One region of the Brevibacillus sp. AG genome, then DNA from elsewhere that is predicted to be linked to it. Evidence: riboswitches for the same ligand, from Rfam matches in the RefSeq annotation. Region 1 holds a riboswitch; each other region holds the start of a gene.
What was found. Region 1 has a riboswitch for cyclic di-AMP ahead of POF51_RS09115 (C40 family peptidase). Riboswitches for the same ligand answer to the same signal wherever they lie in the genome.
Positions count from the first base shown of each region.

Region 2: another riboswitch for cyclic di-AMP. It lies ahead of POF51_RS01190 (CAP domain-containing protein); the one in region 1 lies ahead of POF51_RS09115 (C40 family peptidase).
Region 3: another riboswitch for cyclic di-AMP. It lies ahead of POF51_RS27820 (quaternary amine ABC transporter ATP-binding protein); the one in region 1 lies ahead of POF51_RS09115 (C40 family peptidase).

Region 1 is NZ_JAQMYO010000003.1:51,888-57,448, reverse strand. It holds gene POF51_RS09130 (cytochrome P450) at 1-1,023, shown strand, start outside; gene POF51_RS09125 (sensor histidine kinase) at 1,214-2,599, opposite strand; gene POF51_RS09120 (response regulator transcription factor) at 2,600-3,319, opposite strand; gene POF51_RS09115 (C40 family peptidase) at 3,535-4,056, opposite strand; cyclic di-AMP (ydaO/yuaA leader) riboswitch at 4,061-4,200, opposite strand; gene POF51_RS09110 (LiaF transmembrane domain-containing protein) at 4,520-4,924, shown strand; gene POF51_RS09105 (PspA/IM30 family protein) at 4,988-5,561, shown strand, end outside.
Region 2 is NZ_JAQMYO010000001.1:279,430-284,990, reverse strand. It holds gene POF51_RS01210 (hypothetical protein) at 1-55, shown strand, start outside; gene POF51_RS01205 (hypothetical protein) at 500-769, shown strand; gene POF51_RS01200 (cold-shock protein) at 1,014-1,217, opposite strand; gene POF51_RS01195 (rhodanese-like domain-containing protein) at 1,648-1,992, shown strand; cyclic di-AMP (ydaO/yuaA leader) riboswitch at 2,077-2,229, shown strand; gene POF51_RS01190 (CAP domain-containing protein) at 2,237-2,971, shown strand; gene POF51_RS01185 (hypothetical protein) at 3,036-3,191, opposite strand; gene POF51_RS01180 (homoserine dehydrogenase) at 3,292-4,302, opposite strand; gene def (peptide deformylase) at 4,322-4,843, opposite strand; gene POF51_RS01170 (aminotransferase class I/II-fold pyridoxal phosphate-dependent enzyme) at 5,022-5,561, shown strand, end outside.
Region 3 is NZ_JAQMYO010000014.1:114,984-120,544, forward strand. It holds gene POF51_RS27800 (DUF2294 domain-containing protein) at 45-413, shown strand; gene POF51_RS27805 (hypothetical protein) at 470-880, opposite strand; gene POF51_RS27810 (glycine betaine ABC transporter substrate-binding protein) at 898-1,833, opposite strand; gene POF51_RS27815 (ABC transporter permease) at 1,830-2,669, opposite strand; gene POF51_RS27820 (quaternary amine ABC transporter ATP-binding protein) at 2,653-3,879, opposite strand; cyclic di-AMP (ydaO/yuaA leader) riboswitch at 4,275-4,421, opposite strand; gene POF51_RS27825 (cation transporter) at 5,179-5,379, opposite strand; gene POF51_RS27830 (heavy metal translocating P-type ATPase) at 5,445-5,561, opposite strand, start outside.

The DNA of each region.
Region 1 (5,561 bases):
CGAGAACGTATCGCCAGCTACGGAGAGGTGATGGTCCGGCAAGCAGTTGATCTTATGTCGGATTGGAAAACCGGGGAGCTGCGCGATATTCACTCGGACATGATGAAAGTAACCCTTGCGATCATTACGGAGACTATGTTTGGCAAAACCGTCAAGGAAGGTGCGGATCAGATTGGGCATGCCATCGATGTCGGTTTGAAATACGTGGCCAATAAAGGTTCCTCTTTTATCGACATTCCTTTGTCCGTACCTACTAAAAGCAATCGGGAGTTCCTGGAGTCGAGTGAGCTGCTGGACAAAACGATCTACTCCTTGATCGAAGCTCGTCGTAATAGCGAAGGAGAAGAGCACAAGGACTTGTTGGGGATGCTTTTGGCTGCGCGTGATGAAGATGATGGGGAAGGAATGACAGATGAGCAGGTGCGCGACGAGGTCATGACCATTTTTGTAGCTGGTCATGAGACGACTGCGAATACCATGTCGTGGATTTTTTATTTGCTGGCTACCTATCCCGAGGTGGAGAAAAAACTGCATGACGAGCTGTCAACCGTGCTGTGTGAAAAGCTGCCGACAGTAGAGGACCTACCCCAGCTGAAGTATACGAATCTCATTGTTCAGGAAACACTGAGGCTCTATCCAGCAGCCTGGACGATCAACCGGGAAGTGGTAGAAGAGGTGGAGATCGGCGGTCAAACGTACAAGCCAGGTGAAACACTGATGATGAGCCAATATGTCATGCACCGTAACCCACGCTATTATGAGCAGCCTGAACAATTCATTCCAGAGCGTTTTGACAGCGACCTTTTAAAAAGAAATCCAGCTTATGCTTATTTCCCGTTTGGCGGTGGGCCGCGTGTTTGTATCGGGAACAACTTTGCTTTGATGGAGGCAGCTTTGCTATTGGCAACCATCGCGCAGCGATATCGACTACGACTGGCTGAACCGAATCAGGAAGTGGAACCCGAGCCGTTGGTCACCTTGCGTCCAAAGAACGGATTGCCGATGCGTTTGGAGAAGAGATAGAAAAAAATGGAAATAGAGGGCAAAAAAAGAGGCATCTTGTCACTACGGTTTCGCCGATTGTGTCAGATACCGAACTGGGGGTTATTTATCACTGAAAGCAACATGCTTACAAAAATTATTTTACTAGTAAAATATAAAGAAATAATTAACTGAGAATAAATCTATATAAAGTAAGGGTAGCTTGTGAAAGCTACCCGTGGAAGAAGGGGATGGTGAAGGAGAAACTGCTTCCCATTCCCAGTTCACTGTTTACCATCAAATCTCCGCCGTGAAGCCGGACGATGCTTTTGCAAATCGTCAAGCCTAAGCCCGTACCGCCACTGTTGCGATTTCGTGATTTTTCCGCCCGATAAAACTTGGTGAAAATCTTCGGTAAGTCTTCAGAGGCGATTCCTTCTCCTTTGTCGATCACAGTAAAAAGGACATGCCCTTCTCGCTGATCACATGTAAGGTAAATGGAGCCATCTGGTTTGTTGTAGTGAATGGCGTTGTTCAACAAGTTTTCCATGACACGTCGTAGCTTGGTCTCATCCGCTTCGATGTGTAGTTCATTGGAGATACGCAGCTTCCAATGAAAGGTGAGGCCTGTCTCTTTAATCCTCGGCAAATAGTCCTCAATGATTCCTCTCAAGAAGCTTTTGACATGAATACGATTAATGTTGAGTCGGACTTCGGAGCTTTGGGCGGTGAAGTCCTGCAACTCATCCAGCAACTTTTCCAAGTCCGTCGTTTTTAGCTCGATTTTGCTCATCTGTTTCTGTATTTTGGTCATATCCGTCACACGACCGGAGCCGATATATGACGCATACCCTTTGATCGTGGTGAGAGGTGTGCGGAAGTCGTGGGCGATCGAAGCAATCATTTCGGCCTGTCTTTCTTCCGCTAAGCGAAGCTCATCAACCATATCCCCGAAATATCGAAAGAGTTGCCCAAATTCATCATGCGAGCGATACGTAAATGTCACTAACCGTTTCCCTTCCTGGATTTCTTGGGTGACGCGCGATAATTCGTTCACGGGCCGTAGTATCCAGCGAACGAACAAAGCGAGCAGAACCAATCCTACCAGACTAATGCTTCCGTAAATAAACCAAAGCATCATGGAAACCCCTGTCGTAGCCATCATGTCGTAATCATCTGTGTAGAAATAAACAACGATCTCCCCTGTACGCGGTGGCTCCTGCTGGAAGTGGTACTCAGCTACCACTTTGAGGTCATTTTGCTTGGAAGAATCGCCACGGTTTGATGAGGAGGGAGAAGGCATTTTCAAATTATAGGCGCGTGATGTTTTGCTGTAGATGGTGTTTCCATTGGCATCCTTCACGAGCATGCGGTACATCACGTCGTCTGGCAACTGCTTTTCAAGCTCCAAACGTTCGATTGGGTCCTTGAAATTACTGACGAGAAGCAGTTGATTGAGCATGACCTTCTCTGCAGCTTCCTTCTCAGCCTGATACTGATTATGCCGATCATTTTTGAGTTGAGCGACAATAATGTCTTGAAAAACAAATTTAAACAACAAGATGTTGAGTGTGATCAAGGCAATGAAGGAGAGAAAAATTTTATTACGTAAGCTCATTTAAAGCTTCTCCCCGATAAATACGTAGCCTGTCCCCCATTGTGTTTTAATAAACTGACGCTCTGTTTCCAGCTTTTCCCGGAGGTTTTTGATATGGACGGTCACTGTATTGAGCGAGCCATAACCATATCCCCAGACACGGTCATAGATTTGCTCTCTTGTAAAGACGATGCCCGCATTTTCTGCGAGGAATGTGAGCAGTTGAAATTCTTTTGTAGAGAGCTCAATCTTTTGATTACATACATAAACGGAATACGTTTCTTTATGAATTTCTAGGTCCTTGAATTTCAAAACGGTAATCGGAGAAGAGGCTGTTTCCTTCTCAGGCTGCTCTTCCGTATGCTTGCGAATGCGCTCATAGCGACGCAGGTGGGCACGAATGCGAGCGAGCAGTTCTTCTGTATCAAAAGGCTTCGTGATGTAATCGTCTGCGCCGATTTCGAAGCCGACTACCTTATCTACCGCTTTTCCTTTTGCACTGAGAAACAGTATAGGCAAATCCCACTCACGGCGAATTTGAGAGCAGAGCTCGTAGCCACTCATGTTGGGCATCATAATATCCAAAAGGATCAGGTTAGGTCGCTCTCCTTGGCTGAGCAGGGAGAGAGCATCTTCTCCGCTCTCTGCGGAGGAAACGGTGAAGCCTTCGTTCTCCAAAATGTCTTCTAGCAGTTCAATAATCTCCAGATTGTCATCGACAATTAAAATGTGATCTTTCACCGGAACAACCCCCAGTTACTTCTATTAATAAGGAATACCATTCAAAGAATGGGTCTTGTCTATCATAACATGCTTTGACCTCATCAGGGAAAGAAACCCCGTAAGTTATTAAGTTGTTCTAATATGTAAGGGTACCTCTTTAGACCAGGTACTAAATTTCGTCAGAAAAAGCCAGAGACATTGTGTCCCTGGCTTTTTATTATTTTGCCGAACGACTATTTTTGAGCTGGTTTTTCCGGCAACGATGCAGCTTGCACCGCTTTTTCCTTTTTCGGAGTTTCTGCTTTCGCTAGAACAGGAGCACTGAGACGCTTAGCGCCTACATAACGCTTGCTCCAGTAGTATGGATCGTTCAACTTGGTGTTGACGACTCCACGACCAGATTCCGAGTGCACGAATGTGCCGTCTCCAATGTAGATACCCACGTGAGAAATGCTGCGACCGTTCGTATTAAAGAACACGAGATCGCCTGGCTGCAAATCTTTTCTGGCTACCTCTGTACCTAATTCGTACTGGGAAGCAGAATTGTGAGGCAGGTCTACACCTAACGCATCAAATACGTAGCGCGTGAAACCGGAGCAGTCAAAGCCCTTTTTGGACGAGCCGGAAGATTTGTAAGGGGTACCGTACAAGTCGCTGACTACTTCACCCAGAGAATTCTCCTCAGCAGCCTGTGCAGCGCCTGCCCCCATAGCAAGCATTCCAGCCATAAATAAAGATAAAACCACCTTGCGCAAAAGAAACTGCTCCCTTCGTGAGCCTACGAGGTTAGCTGAAGGGTTCGGTCGAAAGGACGCCCTAGGCTGCTAGGAGTAGCAACCATTCACCCCAAAAACGTGGTTCCCCCGTTTCCGCCAAGCGGAATTCGGCTATTTTTCGATGTTTTTTTACACGCACTCTTACGAAGATTCTACGCCAGTCCTTTTTTTCCTTCTTTTTCATCCGTTAGTTCACATATTCGTCACAAAATTACCGTCAAATGCTGTAACGTTTTCGTTCGACAGAGCAAGCCGCCTTTCGACGCAGGCTTGTTCTGCCTTGCGCGACAGCTCGTCCGATTAGGGCAGGAAATTGTCTCCGTCCAAGGGCGGAGGGAAAAACCAACCGCACGCCCGTTATGGGAAGCCTATACCGAGGGCTACAATAAGGGCATAACGTTCCACAAGCACCACATGCAAAACGAATGGAGGTAAGCGAGTAATGAGCGAACGGTCTGGCAAAGTTCTACTCGGGCTGGTTCTGCTGCTAGTCGGTGGGTTGGTTCTTCTAGATCTGGTGGGTATCGATATCGGAGACTTGCTCGGGTTCATCATTCCCGGTGTGATCATGATATACGGTGCCAAAAAGATTATGGGACAAACCGGTTCACGCTTTTGGGGAATCCTCGTCTTTCTATTCGGGTTCCTGATGCTGATTGGCAAGCTTGACCTACTGTTTCACGCGCTTCTGGCCATTGGGGTAATTTATCTGGGATATCGCTTACTACGTCCCAGTCAAGAACCAAAGCAAGCTCCACCTACTTGGGAGCGTGAATGGGCCCAAAAAGTATTAAAGGAAGATACGCTAGACACTTGGGAGAAACATGTAACACGAAGACAACAATAACGCTACGTCGCAAGAGTCTTTTGGATGAACAATATGATGTGATATGATGAGGAGGAAAAAATAATGAGTATCTTTAAACGTTTGCGTGACCTGACAGTAGCTTCGGTGAATGATGCATTGGATTCGATGGAAGATCCGGTAGTAATGCTGAATCAATATATGCGTGACATGGAAGTAGAAATCGGACAAGTTGAAGTAGCGGTTGCCCGTCAGGTTGCACTGGAAAAGAAATTCCGCCAGCAATTGGATGAAGCCAATGCTCTGATTGAAAAACGCGATCGTCAAGTCAAGCTCGCCTTGACTGAGGGAGAAGACGAGTTGGCTCGTCGAGCACTCGCTGACAAGAAGCAGTACGAAGGCCGTGCAGCGGAATACGAAGGTCTTTACCTGTCAGCATCCGAGGCAGCTTCGCAAATGCGTGAGAAGCTGGCTGAGCTGAAGGAAGAGTTCTATAAAATGCGTGCGAAAAGGTTCACACTGATGGCACGTGCACAAGTAGCTCGTACACAAAAGCAAGTCAATCAAGCAGTTGTCGGTATCGGCAATCAGTCCGCAGGCCGTGGCTTCGCCCGCATGGAAGAAAAAGTGATGCGCATGGAAGCAGAAGCGCAAATGAGTGGACAATGGAGCCAAACGA
Region 2 (5,561 bases), on a different contig from region 1:
TCTTACTGTACTTGACAGTCAATTCCAAACTGTCGAAATCGAAACTTGTATTTAACTATTTTGTAGGAAGAAAATGAGGAATTATGGTGGGACGCCATAGTTCCTTTTTTTATCCCATTCGCATGCAGAAACAGGCGCTGAGGACGATCCCAACGCCTTTTATAATGCTCCCATAGACTGAGACACGGGAGGTTAAAAAATAAGTTATAATAAGAGCATGGAAAAACGGAACCAATATACCTCATAGTTTAAAACAAAGGTTGTCCTGGAGGTCCTCCGGGAGGAGCAGACCGTGAACGAAATTGCTGGCAAGTACGAAATCAGTCTCTAAATGAAGCAAAACCCGATCAATTTTACGTCCAAACTATCGAAAAAATCGCATCCTAAAAACAAATAACGAATTCAATCATCGATATATCGTACTTGAGGGTAATAATAATGTGCTTTATGACTTAACTTCTGATGTAATGAAAAGATAATTTTAAGGGGGAAGAAAGTGGTGAATAATCAATGTAATTTAAAATGGGCTGATTTAAGCGATCCAGTTAAAACGATAATAGAACACATTGATATTAATTGTTGTGATGAAGATTTTCAAGTTGGAACTAAACTAAATATACCGTATTTTAAGGGGAGATTCACTCAAGAAATGGCAGATGCAATTCTCGAATATCAATATTCAACTGAAAATTTAAACGAAAATTGTTATTCTGCCGAACTGCAAGATGGTGTATTGATGATAAAGTTCGTTAAGAGTTCAGAGAGATAGCTCGTTATGTCCAATTTTAAAACCAGGAGCGCCCTCATCAATCTCTAAATGAAGCAAAACCCGATCAATTTTCCGCCCATACTATCGAAAAAATCGCATCCTAAACACTAGGACTACGAAAAGGAGGACATAACTTATTCCTCAAAAAATCGTGTCTTGACAACGGGGAGCATTACATTTTACTTCTACGACCACGCCAAAAAAGAAACTGCCCTCGAAAGGACAGTTTCTTTTAAAAGGAGACTTACAGTTTTACTACGTTCTCAGCTTGTGGGCCACGGTTGCCTTGAACGATGTTGAATTGAACTTTTTGACCTTCGTCCAAAGTTTTGAAACCGTCACCTTGGATTGCGCTGAAGTGTACGAATACATCGTCTCCGCCTTCTACTTGAATGAAACCGAAACCTTTTTCTGCGTTAAACCATTTTACTGTTCCGTTCGTTTGCATTTAAAAAAACCTCCAAAAATTCAATTTGAATATGCTAGTCATATTTACCGAAGCAAATAAAGCTCACATATCATGAAGGAATACCAGATCATGTGCTATGATATGCCTTCATGATATGTGAATTTTACCTACTCAGCAAATATGCAAATGTCATGGGACGGAACTGCAAAATTAAAAACTAAACCTTTTGAAAACCTAAAACAATGAAAGCCCTTCCTCTCTTCCATCCTTGCGGCTCCGATGACCGCGCCAGTGTGAATCGGGGATTCAAAAATGTTATCCATCAGCATACAAACACCTCGATGAATGATTAGGTATCAATTTTTCAAGTAGCAATCTCATTCTACCATGGTTGTCCAACAAAAGCAACCGTTCACCCTTATACTGGGAAGTCGATACTCTGTTACAATAGCATTGGGAGGGATTTCATTTGCAAAATCATACTTTGACAACTATTCAATTATCAGAAATGCTTGAAAAGAAAGTGCCTGTACTATTAGTGGACGTACGCGACGTCGAGAAATTTATCACCGGCAGCCTCGTTCACGAAAATGCATCGACCCGAAACGCACCCTATCTTCTAATGAAAGAACAGGACAAGCCGTTCGATGAAGAAACCGAAAAACTTGCGCAAAATGTGCAGATTGTTACTGTATGTACAACAGGTAACAAGGCTCAAAAAGCTGCCGCTCTTCTTCGTGAGCATGGTTTTCAAGCAAATGCATTGGAAGGCGGCTTAACCGCATGGAAGGAACAATCAAACGAAGCGAAATGAGCCTAATTTATCAACGATTCTAGCTTTTTGCCATATATTACTCCTTTATTTCGATTGGGATTGTCTGATATCGTTGTTCATGCCAAACGAAATAAGCCGAGACTTTCTGAAAAGGAAGTGCGGGGGACTTTTTAGTGGATGAGCAATTCCACATGGGGTGAATCGCCGAATTGGCGTAGGGTTGTTTCCTCAACCCGAATCCGACAACTAACCTCGTAGGCAAAAAAAAGGAGAGATTTGTTTAATGAAACGTTTTGGTTCTGTTACAATCGCGATGACTCTTGGTCTAGGCTTGGCTTTGACAGGGTTTGCTTCTTCTGCTTCCGCAGCATCTAACTGCCCATTGAAGAACGGACAATTCCAATTCAATGTGGGTCAAAATATGGGACAATTCCAAAAAGCACCAAATGCACAACAGTTCTTTAACTTTTATCAAAAACAAGGACAAACTACACCTGTACAACCATACCCAATTCAACCAGGATCTTTTCAATCAGCACCCGTGCAACAAGCACCAGCACAACAAACACCAGTTCAACCAGCACCAGCGCAACCTAGAAATAACGTCACTCAGCCTGCCGCACCAGTAAATCAAGCGGAACAAGGAAAAACTGGTGATTTTGCGAAACAAGTCGCGGATTTGGTGAACCAAGAACGTGCCAAAGCAGGTCTCAAGCCTGTTCAAATGGATGCAGCATTGTCCAAAGTAGCGTTGGCAAAAGCACAAGATATGTCTGCTAACAACTATTTTGACCACAACAGCCCAACGTACGGTTCCCCATTTGACATGATGAAGCAGTATGGCATTCAGTACTCGACTGCAGGTGAGAATATCGCCATGGGACAACAAAGTCCACAAGAAGTTATGCAACAATGGATGAACAGTGAAGGTCACCGCCAAAACATTATGAACCCTGCGTTCACAAAAATTGGTGTAGGCGTCACAAATGGCTACTGGGTACAAGAATTTATCGGATAAAACGCATTGTACGAAATGAAAAGCCGGTGTCTCTTAATCGAGACCCGGCTTTTTCGTGTAGGCATCATTCCTGCTGTGCTTCGGATGCCTGCTTTTTGGGGGTACAGCAGCAGCTATCCTGCTCATTTACCAAAGCGACGTTCTTTTGATTCATTTTTTGCTTGGTTGGGTAAGCAGATACTTGCTGCAGCTCGGCATTGACATCAGACGATTGGTTCATCCGTATGGCCCCCTCGCCGTTTTTTGTGGTGCATCCCTAGTATGCTCGCGGTTGTAAAGGACTCATTCCTAAGGAACACTGGAAGCACATGCAAATGAACCTATCTGCTAATGATATGTTCAAGGTCTTTTAAGGCAGCCGCTGCTGCCGCGACAGGATCTGATTTTCCTCCAACGACCAATAAATCCCCCATGACATCTGTTTCTACCCGTATGGCTTTTGTCGTACCTGATACAGATGCAAATGGATGGGTAAGATCCACTGCACAAAGCTCCACTGCTATAGAAAGTGTGCCATTTGCTTCCTTTTGGATGCTTCCTATCAGCTTGGGAATCTTCGTATGCTTTTTCCAGTTCTCGATTTGTAACGAGGTTATTTCGCGAATACTTGCGCGTGTGATATCAGTCAGATTTACTTGCGCACCAAAAGCGGCGTTTGCCAAGATCGTGAGCTTTGAAGCTGTATCCCAACCATCGATGTCGTAAGAAGGGTCCGGTTCGGCAATCCCCATCTTCTGAGCGAGCTCGACTGCTTCCACACAGGCGAGCCCCTCTTCCATCATTTTTGTGAGCACGAAGTTAGTCGTTCCCGTAAAAATGCCTTCGACTCGGTTCACTTCACAGCCTGCCAAGTTATACTGCAATAGATCGATCGTCGGCAGGGCTGCTGCTGTTGCCCCACTCACTTTCAACGCGACGCCATGTTTTTTGGCTAGAGCGGCTAAGCCAGCATAATCGACAACAAGCGCACCTTTTGAAATCGCGATTGCATGTATAGCATGTTCCAATGCATAGCGAATAAAAGTAAGACCGGGTCCTCCCTCTTTTTCAGAAGGACCAGCCTCGATGAGCACATCCGGTTGAACCGATTGGATAAATTCCAGCGCGTTCCATGATGGGTTCTTTGCTTGTTTTGTATGTGCATAGTCTTCCCATTTTCCTGAATCAATTCCGTTCTCATCATAGAGACCGGAAGCCGAACGAATGACTCCCACGAGTCTGACATCCGCTTGATATAGCTCGCGGTATCGGTCCCGTCGCTGTTCCAGCAGTCTGGCTACTTGCTGTCCTACTGTTCCAAAGCCTGTTAACATAATATTCCAACGCTTCATGAGTCAATCTCCTTGCTGTTTATGCTCTGTTTCTACTTTTAGCCTGTATCCGGTGCAAGTCCTTGCGATTCAGTTTCTTTCCTGTTTTTGCTGAGTAGAGCTCTTCTGTATGATCAATAAACAAAATTCCTTCCAAATGGTCCATCTCGTGCTGAATACACCGAGCGAGGAAATCTTCGGCTTCGATTGTCTTTGTTTCTCCTTGGCGGTTCAGCGTCTGAACTTTGACATAATTCGCCCGACGAACGATTCCAAACACACCCGGTATCGAAAGACAAGCTTCTTGCCCTTCCTGCTCACCTGATTTTTCCATCCATACCGGATTGATCAGTTCAATCAAGCCGCTACCACAATCCATCACAACTAAACGCTTTGGGATGCCAATCTGTATCGCGGACAAGCCTGCTCGACCTTTCGCAGCGTAAATCGTTTGGGCCATATCATCCAAAATCTTTTCAACCTGTGGAGTAATGGACGGTACTCTTTTTGAAGTTTCACGCAAGATAGGGTCCCCCAGGCGAACGATCCTGCGTTCAGCCATTTCCTTCTCCCTCCCGCATTACTCAGTTTTCGATTTCAAGGTAGCAAATCCGCTCCTCGCTGTCAAAAGGAACCTCGCAAAATCTGAAATATCCCGCTGGGCAAGGGTGACAAATGCCTGTAGATACGCTATCTTTATTGGTAAACATAGATGTTTTCAAATGAAGAGGGAGGCTATCATGCATTCATTGGCATCAACGCTGAACCAAACCATCCAGCGGGAAAACCCGCACGTGTATGAAATGCTGTCTGACATCGCGAAACTGATTTATTTCCCAAAAGAAGGGATTCTCAGCCAGTCGGCAGAAGCGAAAGCAAAAGCGAAAAAGTACAACGCAACTATCGGGATTGCACTGGAAAACGGTCAACCGATGCACCTTAAGGTCATCCAGGATAACCTGTCTGCTTACCAGCCAAAAGACATTTACGAGTATGCTCCCCCAGCAGGAAAGCCTGAGCTGCGTGCAGCATGGCGTAAAAAAATGATTGAGGAACAGCCTTCACTGGCTAACCATACGTTTAGTAACCCAATCGTTACAAACGCATTGACGCATGGCCTGAGCATCGTATCTGACTTGTTCGCTGACAACGGCGACAGTGTCATCATCCCGGACAAAAACTGGGAAAACTACGAGCTTACTTTTTCGATCCGCCGTGGTGCAGAAATGGTCTACTATCCATTATATAACGACGAGATGAAATTTAATGCTGCTGCTTTG
Region 3 (5,561 bases), on a different contig from region 1:
TGAGTAATATTAGGCACAATGATAAATTATGGGAGGTATGGCGTTTGGCCATCTCTAACAAAAAAAAGCTGGAAGCCGAAATCAGCGAAGCATTCATAAAATTTCAGCGCGATCTGATTGGACGAGGTCCACAGGAAGCGAAGACCTACATCGTCGGTGATATGGTCATCGTCAGATTTAAAGGTGTTCTCACCGTCGAAGAAAAGCATCTGTCCAGTCACGATAAAGGTCGCCGCATCGTCAAAGAAATGCGCGAGGTTCTCCGTGAGATGTACAGCGAAGAATCGGAAGAAATCGTAGAAAAGCTGACAAGCTGCAAGGTACTATCCAGCCATAGTGATATCAGCACGAAAATGGGTGAACGGATCGAGGTTTATGTATTGGACAAGGACCTCGAAAAAATATTAGGCTAATTTTACAAAGCGCGGCTCCGCCTTCATTTGCAGGCGGAGCCTTTTCTATTCCTCTCTTACCCACTCATCTGTTCGGCCAACCAGCCGTAGCCTTTATACCCGGGCTGGCTCACAATGACGTGATTCGCCCCGAGCGCCTTGTATAACATCGCGTTCCGATGTTCCTGCGTCATCACAAAAATCCGGCAGGTGCCAAGCTGCTTGAACAGTGTAATGAAGTCGCGTCCCTCCGCCCACTCATCGGGAAAGATGTAGACGGAATGGTAGAGCAGCAAGGATTCCTGATCGCGGTAGCACTCGTCAAATGAGATGGGCAAAAAACGCTGAATCGTCTTGTCGCAAGGCCCCGCTGTCAATGAAAAGGCACCGGGATTCCTTCCCCAAAAAGCAGGCAAACTGTCACAGCATAGTGTTTGGACAAAAGAAGTGAAAGCTTCCCCCTTGCCCATTACGAGATAATGCTTCATAGCAGCGCCTCCCTTCCTTATTGGAGATCCTCAATGGACGAGATGTTCATGTACGAAGGAACCACGAGTCCGATTTTGGTTCCGTCGAGATTCGGACCCAAATCCTCGATTTGCCCACCAAACTTTTTCAAATAGCTCGTATCTGTAGACGGCAGCCAAGCCGCAACCATCCCATCTACATCCCCAATGGCCACTCCTGCCCACATCGGTCCAGTCTGCACCTGACTCAATTCGACTTCATACCCCAGCTTCTGCTCCAGCACATGCTCTACAACGTGCGAGCTGGCAATCTCGGAATCCCATGCTACATAAGCGAGAGTCAGCTTCTCTTTTTGGACAGGCTGTATGCCCTCCACCCATTTCGCTACTTTGACTTCGTTGTTTTTTACCCATTCCGCAGCGGCCACTTCCGGATCTTTTCCGTCAATCATTTGGACCATGACTGACTCCATATCGGCTGGCTCCCACGAGAACTTATCCAGAAATTGATAGGCAGCAGGCTGATCCTCTTTCAGCCCTTTGCGCACGATGGTATGGATTTGTTCCGCTCCACCAAAGCCGTTCTTCGGGTCCGCCAAATATTTCAAATCCATCTTTTTAAACATCCAATGCGGTGTCCAGCCCGTAATGATAATCGGTTCCTTCGCTTCGTACGCCTTAGTCAAAGCTGCTGTCATCGCTGCATCGGAGCCTTCAACAAGCTGCCATTTATCCAAGCCATACAAGTTCATGACTTCCTCTGTCTTCACCATCGAGCCTGCTCCTGCGTCGATTCCGATGATTTTGTAGTCGAGCTTTTCTCCTAGCGCGTTGTCCGACGTCTCAGAAGAAATAGGACCGACTACCGTTGCTGTCGGTATTTGTGTGTTTGTGTTTTGACTGGAGCAGCCTGCGAGCCAAGCTGTCGCTCCCATCATTACTGCCAGTAAAGCTGGAACCGCTTTGTTCATCATATGTTTCTCTCCTTTTTTCCTGCATGTTGAGTAAGCCGATCCAAGACGATAGCGATGATCACGATGGATAGCCCCGCCTCGAATCCTCTTCCTATATCCACTTGCGATACGGCGCGATATACGTCTGCACCCAAGCCTTTTGCCCCGATCATAGCCGCTATGACCACCATCGACAGGGCGAGCATGATGCACTGATTGACTCCCGCCAAGATCGTCGATTTCGCATACGGCAGTTGCACTTTCACGAGCTTTTGCCACCCAGTTGCGCCAAAGGCATCCGCTGCTTCCTCCATTTCCGCTGGCACCTGACGTATGCCTAAGTTCGTGAGACGCACAATTGGCGGCAAAGCAAAAATAACGGAGGCAATGACTCCCGGCACCTCACCCAAGCCAAAGAAAAAGATCGCGGGAATCAAGTAAACGAACGCTGGCATCGTCTGCATCAAATCCAGTATTGGCGTGACCAGATTGCGAAACGTATCGTATCTCGCGCAAAGAATGCCCACCGGAATCCCGATGGCGATCGAAATCATGGTGGCAGTGAGGACGAGTCCCAATGTCTCCATCGTTTCATCCCAGTACCCCAGGTTGTGAATGAGAGAAAGTCCGACAACCGTAAAGACCATTGACGCTCTCCCTGCAAAAACCCACGCAGCGGCCCCCAGCAGCAAGATGAGAATCAGCGAAGGTATCTCCGCCAAAACCGTGGAACAGTAAGTCACCATCGTAGAAATGACGATAGACACTGGATCAAACAATACCCCTTTGTACTGGCCCAGCACCTCCACGAACCCTTCCATCCATTCGCCAATCGGCAGCTTAGGCACGACGTCCATCACTCATCACCTCTGCTCTCTGGTGTTCTTGGACATTGACTTTGCCTACCAGCCCGCCTAGCACCGCTCCTTTTACGATGACACCCAACAAACGCTGCTGCTCGCCCACTACCGCAATCGGGATGTGCAGGTCTGCCATCATTGGGAACAAACTGTGCAGACGTGCGTCAGGTGAAACAGTAGGGAGGTCGGTTTTCATAATCGTCTCCAGTGAATCCCCCGTATCGATCGCGAGTGATACGTCATACGCCGTAATCAAGCCGAGCAGTGTGCGCTTTTTGTCCACGACGTACAAGCTGGACACGCCGTTATCCATCATGAGTTGCAGCGCCACTCGCGCCCCTTTGTCAGGCGTGATTGCTTCTGCCCGTTTCATCACATTTTCAGCAACGAGCACTCTGGACAGGTCGGCATCCTCGACAAACTTCCGCACGAATTCATCCGCTGGGTCTGCCATGATTTCTTCCGGGCGGCCGATTTGAATGATCTTTCCGTCTTTCATAAAGGCAATCCGATCACCCAGCCTCAACGCCTCGTGCAAGTCATGTGTAATGAACAGGATCGTCTTTTTCATCGTCATCTGAAGCTCCAGTAGCTCATCCTGCATGTCTTTTCGAATGAGCGGGTCCAGTGCACTGAACGCTTCGTCCATCAAGAGAATATCTGGATTATTAGCCAACGCCCGCGCCAATCCGACTCGCTGGCGCATCCCTCCGCTCAATTGATCCGGGTACGCATTTTCCCACTCGGTTAACCCAACGAGCGCAAGCGCTTCCCGTGCTTTTTCTTGCCGGAGCCCTGGTGGTACTTGTTGAATCTCCAAACCGAACTCGACGTTTTCTCGTACCGTCCGCTGCGGAAACAGGGCGAAGTTTTGGAAAACCATCCCGAGCTTCTTCCTCCTCACCTCGCGCAAAGCCGATGCCTTCATGTCCACGATCTCTTCCCCATCGATCTCGATGCTTCCACTCGTTGGGTCAATCAGTCGATTACACAGTCGGATTAAGGTTGACTTGCCGCTGCCGGACAGGCCCATGATCACGAAGATTTCACCTTCCTCGACTTCAAAGCTGACCTGATTCACCCCGATAGACTGGCCCGTTTGCTTGTAAATTTGTTCTTTCGTACGTCCTTCTGCCAGTAGCTTCAAGGCCAGCTCGGGCTGCTTGCCGAACACTTTTGTCAGTTGATGGACCTTCATTTTGGGCATGGTATCCCTCATCTTTCGTTTTTTCGTAAATGCAAAAAGCCTGCGAAGTTTCCACACTCCAGCAAAACCAAGCATGCACGCTTGATTTTTACTCGTGTAAAAAATCCGCAGGCTTACGTAATACCTGGCATCCCTTTTCAGGACTCCCTGTACTCTGTCTTCCTGATTTCGATTGTCAGCGGTTTATGTCGTACCGACTGCCTCCCAGCGATCCACACGTTTTTCGATAACGTCTGTATGGCGTAAGCTGCTCATCGGTATATCCATAAAAAAATAGGCCGATCCATCCTTTTTCTCCAGAACAAAGGTCCCAAAGAAAAAGCCTGCATCGGCCTATCACACGCCCGCAAGGAATCCCCTTGTTGCGTATTATATGCCTAGACTTTATCCATCCATGACCTTCCCTGCTTTGGCCGACGAGGTTAGCTGACGGGTAGGATGGCAGAGAAGACTTTTCCTCATCCCTCCTGATCACTCAGGATTAACCCCAAAAGATTGGTTCCCCCGCTTCCGAGAATCTCGGAACTAGGCCGTATGTGTTGTTTCTTGATTAAGCTTGATCGTGATTTGATTATACGCTCGCTTCCAGTTATTGTGAACGTTCGTTTAGCACGGTTTTAACCGGACTTTGTCTTTCTTTATGAGTCGGATTGGATTAGCTCTCGGTTACTCATTCGATTAAAGGAATCGTGCGTTATTCTCTCTCGCATGTGGGGTGGGGAGGAAACAGGAGAAAACGCTCAGCTTCTTGGAACACCTGCTGGGAAGCATGTGGTGCCTGGCTCCGTGAAAAAAAGCGAAACCGCGTCCAAAGTAGTCCATTCAAGATGTGTCTCAGAGGTGGACGCTAAAGGCAGTTTCTCTTTTTTTCACTGCGCCTCGGTAGGTGTGTCCAAATATCTTCGCTTATTTCTCCTGTTTCCTCTACAAGCTGTTGGGATTCTACATGCATTTAATGAAGCACCCCCTTGAATGCTGCTTTCAAGATGTAAACAATAGTCGCTTGGGAAGAAGAACATTTCCAGTCCTAGCGCCTCTGGAGCCCAACTCAACGTAGAAATGAATGGCGGGGGTTGTCAGCTTCAACCTCTGCGAATACATCTTCGAAACTCTACTTTTGAAGCGCTCCCGACATTCATTTCGGAGCGGACAGTCTAACCCCTTGCGGGGCGTAGGCCGAAGCGTAGACTGGAAATGGGCTTCTTCCCCTCCCCTACAGCTACTCCAAGCAAAACAGCCAAAAAGCTCCCGCCTCATGGAATCAGGCAGGAGCTTTTTTCGATAGTAATAGCACGATGCTTAAACGACGTCGTAGCCTTGGTCTTCGATTGCTTCTTTTACTGCTTCGAGTGTCAATGTGCTCTCATTGTAGGAAACATCAACCTTTTTATCAGCCAAGTGCACTTTGCCTTCTGCACCCAGTTCTTTCAATGTATTCTCGATGCGCGCTACGCATTTGTTGCAAGACATACCTTCTACGTTCAATGTGATATTTGTCATGATCAAATCTCTCCTTACATTTTATGTTGTATAGGTAAGGCGGACAAAGCCGCTTGTTACTGTTGTTACAGCTTCACTCGTTGCAGTCTCAGTGCGTTGAGTACAACGGATACGGAGCTGAAGGCCATTGCAGCACCGGCAAGCCATGGAGCGAGGAAGCCAATTGCGGCAATCGGGATGCC